DNA from 2 places in the Bradyrhizobium sp. 14AA genome. Region 2 is predicted to be linked to the other one. Evidence: predicted binding sites of a transcription regulator. Region 2 holds the regulator's gene; the other holds the start of a gene.

Region 1 (3,830 bases), on a different contig from region 2:
TATCTGATGGCTGTTCACCGCAAACGTTTTCGCGTCGAGGACATCGTTAGTGGCGAGATGCCGATTCTCGACGTAACCGAAGAGGCAATGCCGATGCATAGCGAGATCATGGCCGAGCTGCGTGCGATCCGCGCACAGATGGCGAAGGGCGCGGTGCCCTTGTCCGGCAGCGCAGCCATGGCGGCGATCGACGCCTCCACGGCCCACGAACTTTCCGAAGCGCGCACCATGCTCGATACCTACCGGGCGCAGATCGAGCAGTGCGAGAAGCTGAAGGTCGAGCTCGACCTCATCCATGACGCCATCGACCGCACCAAGCGCGAGATCGCGACGCTGCACGGCAAGAGCTTCGACGGCGGCGAAATGGCCAAGGTCAATGGCGAGCTCGGCGCGGTCGTCGGCGGTACCGAGCAGGCGACCCAGCAGATCCTCGAAGCCGCCGAGTCGATCGACCAGGCGGCGAGCGCGATGTCCAAGGTGGACTCGGTCGACCAGCAGAAGCGGCTCGCCGACGACATCCAGGAACGCGTCATCTCGATCTTCGAAGCCTGTAACTTCCAGGACCTGACCGGCCAGCGCATCAGCAAGGTCATGACCACGATGAAGTTCATCGAGCAGCACATCAATGCGATGATGGAGATCTGGGGCGGCGTCGACGCGATCAAGTCGCATGTGCCGGCACCGGTCGATCAGCGCAGCGAGGACGAAAAGCTCCTCAACGGCCCGAAGCTCGCCGGCGACGTCGGTCACGCCTCGCAGGACGACATCGACGCGCTGTTCGACTGAGCGGACAAGGCAGAGAGAAAAACAAAACGCCGGCGCAAGCCGGCGTTTTTTTGTTTGGGATCTGTCTCAGTCCGTCATTCCGGGGCGGTCCGCAGGACCGAACTCTGGTGCGCAATTGCGCACCTGAGAATCCCGAGATTCCGGGTTCGGTCCTGCGGACCGCCCCGGAATGACGGAGAAGAAATCACGCCCTGGGCGCGCAGCGGACGTAGACCATGTTGCCGTAGCGGGTGGCGGCGTCCTTGTCGATGAAGCGGGTGATCAGGACGCGGCCGTCGAAGGATACGATCTCGCGGTCCTGCTCGCCGGGGGTGGGACCCGCCGGCCCGATGTAGTTCTTGCCGCTGGGCGAACCCTTCAGCCGCAGCTCCTGGGGCGTTGCCTGGTCGGCCAGATGCATGATCACGCCGCCGGACGAGCCGGCGGTGATCACGTAGGGATTCTTGCACTGGGCCCTCGCGGCAGCCTCGGTGCGGGCGCGGTCGGCCGGGTTCTGGAACGAGGCGAGACCCCAACGGCCGACGATCTCGTCGGCGCGAATGGTCGCTGGCATTTCCGGACCGGTGCCGGGCTCGGCCTCGGGCGGCGGTGAGGATGACGAGAAAGACGGCAGGCTCATACCGCCGCCGCAGGCGCCGAGCAGCAGCGCCAGGCAAGAGGCCGCCGCCAGATTGGCGACCGTGCGCGCGTGAGCTGAACTGATCATGGCATTCCCCCGAACAAGACCATGGCCGCACCCCTCCCGCAGCCAAGCGCAAAACCGCTGCCGGAGCAATGACGTCCTTTGACACGCCGGCGCCCCGAACAAGTTTCCAATGCCACCATCCTATATCCGCCTCACCAATCGCTTAACCACCTTTGCTTGACAGGATCGCAGCCAAGCCATATTTCCGGGCCCACTATTAGCACTCGGAAAGGCCGATTGCTAAGCGCGCCGTTCGATCCTCGCCGAAGAGGTTGGACGGAAGCGCCGCCCCACCCACTTCCACTACTTCCGAAGCGAGCCTCCAAAGGGAAACGTCATGGCTAAATCCAAATTTCGTCCGCTGCATGACCGTGTCGTGGTCAAACGTATCGACGCCGAGGAAAAGACCAAGGGCGGCATCATCATTCCGGACACCGCCAAGGAAAAGCCGTCCCAGGGCGAGGTCGTCGCCGTCGGCCCCGGCGGCCGCGACGAGGCCGGCAAGCTGATCCCGATCGACCTCAAGGCCGGCGACCGCGTGCTGTTCGGCAAATGGTCGGGCACCGAGGTCAAGATCGACAACGAAGAGCTCCTGATCATGAAGGAGTCGGACATCATGGGCGTGCTGGCCTAAGGCCATCAGCCTGAACGGACGCTGAATGTCATGCCCGGATCGCACGATCCGGGCATCCATCATTCCGCCGGACTCGTCGCCAGCCCCGCGCCGCGACGAGCAAGCGGCAAGACACAGCACGAAACAACACACACCACGAAACACGAGGGATTGCAGAAATGGCTGCCAAAGACGTCAAGTTTTCCGGAGACGCGCGCGATCGCATGCTGCGCGGCGTCGACATTCTCGCCAACGCCGTCAAGGTGACGCTCGGCCCGAAGGGCCGCAACGTCGTCATCGAGAAGAGCTTCGGCGCGCCCCGCATCACCAAGGACGGCGTCACCGTCGCCAAGGAGATCGAGCTCGAGGACAAGTTCGAGAACATGGGCGCCCAGATGGTCCGTGAGGTCGCCTCCAAGACCAACGACCTCGCCGGCGACGGCACCACCACCGCGACCGTACTGGCCCAGGCCATCGTGCGCGAAGGCGCCAAGGCGGTTGCCGCCGGCATGAACCCGATGGACCTCAAGCGCGGCATCGACTCTGCCGTTGCGGCCGTCATCAAGGACATCGAGAAGCGCGCCAAGCCCGTCGCCGCCTCCTCCGAGGTCGCCCAGGTCGGCACCATCTCGGCCAACGGCGATGCCGCCATCGGCAAGATGATCGCGCAGGCGATGCAGAAAGTCGGCAACGAGGGCGTCATCACCGTCGAGGAGAACAAGTCGCTCGATACCGAAGTCGACATCGTCGAGGGCATGAAGTTCGACCGCGGCTATCTCAGCCCCTACTTCGTCACCAACCCCGAGAAGATGACCGCCGAGCTCGAGGACGCCTACATCCTCCTGCACGAGAAGAAGCTCTCCGGCCTGCAGGCCATGCTGCCGGTGCTGGAAGCCGTGGTGCAGTCGGGCAAGCCGCTCGTCATCATCGCCGAGGACGTCGAGGGCGAGGCCCTGGCCACCCTGGTCGTCAACCGCCTGCGCGGCGGCCTGAAGGTTGCCGCCGTCAAGGCGCCGGGCTTCGGCGACCGCCGCAAGGCCATGCTCGAGGACCTCGCGATCCTCACCGGCGGCCAGCTGATCTCCGAGGACCTCGGCATGAAGCTCGAGAACGTCACTGTGAAGATGCTGGGACGCGCCGGCAAGGTGGTGATCGACAAGGAGAACACCACGATCGTCAAGGGCGCCGGCAAGAAGCCGGAGATCGAGGCCCGCGTCGGCCAGATCAAGGCCCAGATCGAGGAAACCACCTCGGACTACGACCGTGAGAAGCTCCAGGAGCGGCTCGCCAAGCTGGCCGGCGGCGTCGCGGTGATCCGCGTCGGCGGCGCCACCGAGATCGAGGTCAAGGAGAAGAAGGACCGCGTCGAGGACGCGCTCAACGCCACCCGCGCCGCGGTGCAGGAAGGCATCGTCCCCGGCGGCGGCGTCGCGCTGCTCCGCGCCAAGAAGGCGGTGGGCCGTCTCACCAACGCCAATGCCGACGTGCAGGCCGGCATCAACATCGTGCTGAAGGCGCTGGAAGCCCCGATCCGCCAGATCTCCGAGAACGCCGGCGTGGAAGGCTCGATCGTGGTCGGCAAGATCCTGGAGAACAAGTCCGAGACCTTCGGCTTCGACGCCCAGAACGAGGACTATGTCGACATGGTCGAGAAGGGCATCATCGATCCCGCCAAGGTGGTGCGCACCGCGCTCCAGGACGCCGCCTCCGTGGCCGGCCTGCTGGTGACCACCGAGGCCATGGTCG
Region 2 (3,830 bases):
TGATGCGGCCATCGCCGGTCATGACGAAATTGGCGTCGGTCTGGGCTTCCGAATCCTCGGCATAGTCGAGATCCAGCACCGGCTTGCCCTGATAGATGCCGCAGGAGATCGCGGCGACGTTGTCGCGCATGACGTTGGCCTTGATCATGTTGCGCGCCTTCATCCAGTTGATGCAATCGGCGAGCGCGACCCAGGCGCCGGTGATCGAGGCCGTGCGCGTGCCGCCGTCGGCCTGGAGCACGTCGCAATCGACCGTGATCTGGCGCTCACCGAGCGCTTCGAGATCGACGATGGTGCGAAGCGAGCGGCCGATCAGGCGCTGGATCTCGACGGTGCGGCCGCTCTGCTTGCCGGCGGAGGCCTCGCGGCGGGTGCGTTCCGAGGTCGCGCGCGGCAGCATGCCGTATTCGGCGGTGACCCAGCCGCGGCCCTGGCCCTTCAGCCACGGCGGCAGGCGGTCTTCCAGCGTGGCGGTGACCAGCACATGGGTGTCGCCGAATTTCACGAGGCAGGAGCCTTCCGCATATTTGACCACGCCGCGCTCCAGCGTCACGGGGCGCAATTCGTCGGGCGCACGGCGGCTTGGCCGCATGGGAAATCCTCCAAAACTCTCGGAAAAGGGCTATTCGCGGTGCTTGTAGGTGGGGTGAGGGTAGGCGGCAAGGTTTTTTCACCCCTGATTTCGGGCCCGCGAACGCCACGCTTGTCAGAACCCTCCGGGATGGACAAATTATGAGCATCTGAGAGGAGTTACCGTCTGTGGCCCATCACGATCCGATCCATCTGATCGCGCCGCGCGCAGGCCTCGCCCAGCTCAACGAGCGTTCCCGCGACATATTTCGTCAAATTGTCGAAAGCTATCTCGCGACCGGTGAGCCCGTGGGCTCGCGCAATATCTCGCGGCTGATCGCCATGCCGCTGTCGCCGGCCTCGGTCCGCAACGTCATGGCTGATCTGGAACAGCTCGGGCTGATCTATGCCCCGCACACCTCCGCCGGCCGGCTGCCGACGGAACTCGGCCTGCGCTTCTTCGTCGATGCCCTGATGCAGGTCGGCGACCTCAACGAGGCCGAACGGCAGTCGATCCAGAGCCAGCTTACCTCCGTGGGCCAGGCGCAGTCGGTCGAGGCGGCGCTGGATCAGGCGCTGACGCGGCTTTCCGGTCTCACGCGGGCCGCCGCGGTGGTGCTGACGCCGAAATCCAATGCGCGGCTCAAGCACATCGAATTCGTCCGCCTGGAACCGGAAAAGGCGCTGGTGATCCTGGTCGGCGAGGATGGCCAGGTCGAAAACCGCGTGCTGGCGCTGCCGCTCGGGGTTCCCTCCTCGGCGCTCATCGAGGCCGGCAATTTCCTTAATGCCCGGATCCGCGGCCGGACGCTGGCCGAGGCACGGCTCGAGCTCGAAACTGCCCTTGGGGAGGCCCGCGCCGAGCTCGATCAGCTCACGCAAAAGGTGATTTCCGCCGGCATCGCCAGCTGGTCCGGGGGCGAGAACGAGGATCGCCAGCTCATCGTCCGCGGCCACGCCAATCTGCTGGAAGATTTGCATGCGCTGGAGGATCTGGAGCGCGTTCGGCTGCTGTTCGACGATCTCGAGACCAAGCGGGGCGTGATCGACCTGCTCGGCCGCGCGGAGACCGCCGAGGGCGTGCGCATCTTTATCGGTTCGGAGAACAAGCTGTTTTCCTTGTCCGGCTCCTCCACGATCATCTCGCCCTATCGGGATGCCGCCGGCCATATTGTCGGTGTTTTGGGCGTGATCGGGCCGACGCGGCTGAATTATGCCCGCGTGATCCCGACCGTGGACTACGCGGCCCGCATCGTCAGCCGCCTTTTGGGGGGCTGACCGGCGTTTCCACCGATCACGGGCGCTTGATTTTCGCACGCTTAGGCACGATATCCGGGCCAACAATCCCTGGAAACGAGTTCGAGATTAGAGCCGATGACCGATCGAGACCGGCAACCCGAAGACACGACCGCTGCGACCGGCGAGCCCGTGGTGTCAAAACCCTATATCATGCCCGACGATCCCGAGCCCGGCTCGGTCGAGCTGTTGCAGAAGGAAGCCGCCGAGGCGCGTGACCGCATGCTGCGGACGCTGGCCGAGATGGAGAACCTGCGCAAGCGCACCACCAAGGAGGTCGCCGACGCCCGCCTCTACGGCATCACCGGCTTTGCCCGCGACGTGCTCGACATCGCCGACAATCTCCAGCGCGCGCTCGACGCCGTTCCGGCCGAGGCTCGTGCCACGGCCGATCCCGGCCTGATCTCGCTGATCGAGGGCGTCGAGCTCACCGAGCGTTCGCTGCTCAACGCGCTAGAAAAGCACGGCGTGAAGAAGCTCGATCCGCAGGGCCAGAAGTTCGACCCGAACTTCCACCAGGCAATGTACGAAGTGCCTGATGCGTCGGTGCCGTCGGGCACCGTGGTGCAGATCATGCAGGCCGGCTACACCATCGGCGATCGCGTGCTGCGCCCGGCTTTGGTCGGTGTCGCCAAGGGCGGCGCGAAGGCCGCGGCCGCCGCTAACAGCAACGAGTCGAACGGCGCGGCGTAAGCCGCGCCTTACGCGCTCACCGCGATATCCGCAGACTGAATCCGCTTCACACCGGCCTTGGCCATGTCGGCCCAGGCTTTTGCCAGCGAGCCCTGCGTGTCGATGCCGCGGCAGCCGTCTTCGACCACATAGACCTCGAAGCCCGCCTTGCGCGCGTCGAGCGCGGTCCAGGCGACGCAGAAATCCGTCGCAAGGCCAGCAACGAAGACGCGCTTGATCTTGCGGCCCTTGAGATAGCCGGCAAGTCCGGTCGAGGTCTTGCCGTCGGCTTCGAGGAAGGCCGAGTAGCTGTCGACGTCCTTGTGAAAACCCTTGCGGATGATGAGCTCGGCGTGCGGGATCGCAAGATCCTTTGACAGCGAAGCGCCATCGGTGCCCTGCACGCAATGGTCGGGCCACAGCACCTGCTTGCCGTAGGGAAGATCGACGGTCTCGAACGGCTTCTTGCCGGAGTGGACTGACGCAAACGAAACGTGGCCCGGCGTGTGCCAGTCCTGCGTCATCACCACGTTCGCAAACGCCTTTGCCATCTTATTGATGACGGGCACCACCTGCTCGCCTTCCTTCACCGCGAGGCTGCCGCCCGGCAGGAAACAATTCTGCACGTCGATCACGAGCAGGACGGAAGCATCGTCGGGTTTGATCGATGCGGCCGCGAGGAGCGCCGTCGGAGCAAGGGCCACGAGCGCGGTGGTCCCAAGTGCCGCGAGGATTTGTCGTCGATCCAGCATCATTCGCCTCCCTCTAGGATGATCCAACTGGGGAAGCCTAGGTCCGTTCGTATACGAACAGAAGCCCGAAAATGCGGCCGGTATTGGTGAGGGGGTGGGCTCTATCTTTCCGTCGTCCCGGCGTAGGCCGGGACCCATAACCACAGGGATCGGTTGCAGGACGAGCTGGTAACTCCGGGCCTTTGTAAAACTATCGCTGCGGCGTATGGGTCCCGGCCTCCGCCGGGACGACGCCGAATGTGTTGGACGGCCTTCGCCTACCCCTTCGGCTGGATGCCGTCGCGCACGGCGCGGAAGCGGGTGAAGGCGGCGGGCCATTGGTCGCGCGGGGCGCTGGCGATGATGCGCAGCGAGGCGCCGCCGCTCGAGAAGCGGATCCACTGCACCACGGTCACCGCGGTCTTGTCCTTGCCACTGATGCCGTCGATCCGGGTCTCGAAGCCCTGCTGGCCGTTGATGCGGATCGGCTCGGACATGGTGACGCGCGATTCGCGCACGCCGGGGATCTGGAGCGCGGCCTCCTGGGCGAAGCGGGCGCGG

What was found. The regulator HrcA, encoded in region 2, represses chaperone genes, less so after heat shock. The targets are predictions, from matches to a motif close to GTTAGCACTCNCNNNNNGNGAGTGCTAAC.
Region 1: RAD15_RS18190 (co-chaperone GroES) is a predicted target of HrcA. The motif match lies at 1,688-1,716, and genes of this name have one in related genera.

Annotation. Positions count from the first base shown of each region.
Region 1 covers NZ_JAVAYM010000009.1:110,779-114,608, reverse strand. The annotation lists gene RAD15_RS18200 (protein phosphatase CheZ) at 7-786, shown strand; gene RAD15_RS18195 (hypothetical protein) at 971-1,492, opposite strand; gene RAD15_RS18190 (co-chaperone GroES) at 1,809-2,105, shown strand; gene groL (chaperonin GroEL) at 2,264-3,830, shown strand, end outside.
Region 2 covers NZ_JAVAYM010000004.1:121,645-125,474, forward strand. The annotation lists gene rph (ribonuclease PH) at 1-592, opposite strand, end outside; gene hrcA (heat-inducible transcriptional repressor HrcA) at 760-1,848, shown strand; gene grpE (nucleotide exchange factor GrpE) at 1,945-2,559, shown strand; gene pncA (bifunctional nicotinamidase/pyrazinamidase) at 2,568-3,290, opposite strand; gene RAD15_RS10590 (hypothetical protein) at 3,548-3,830, opposite strand, start outside.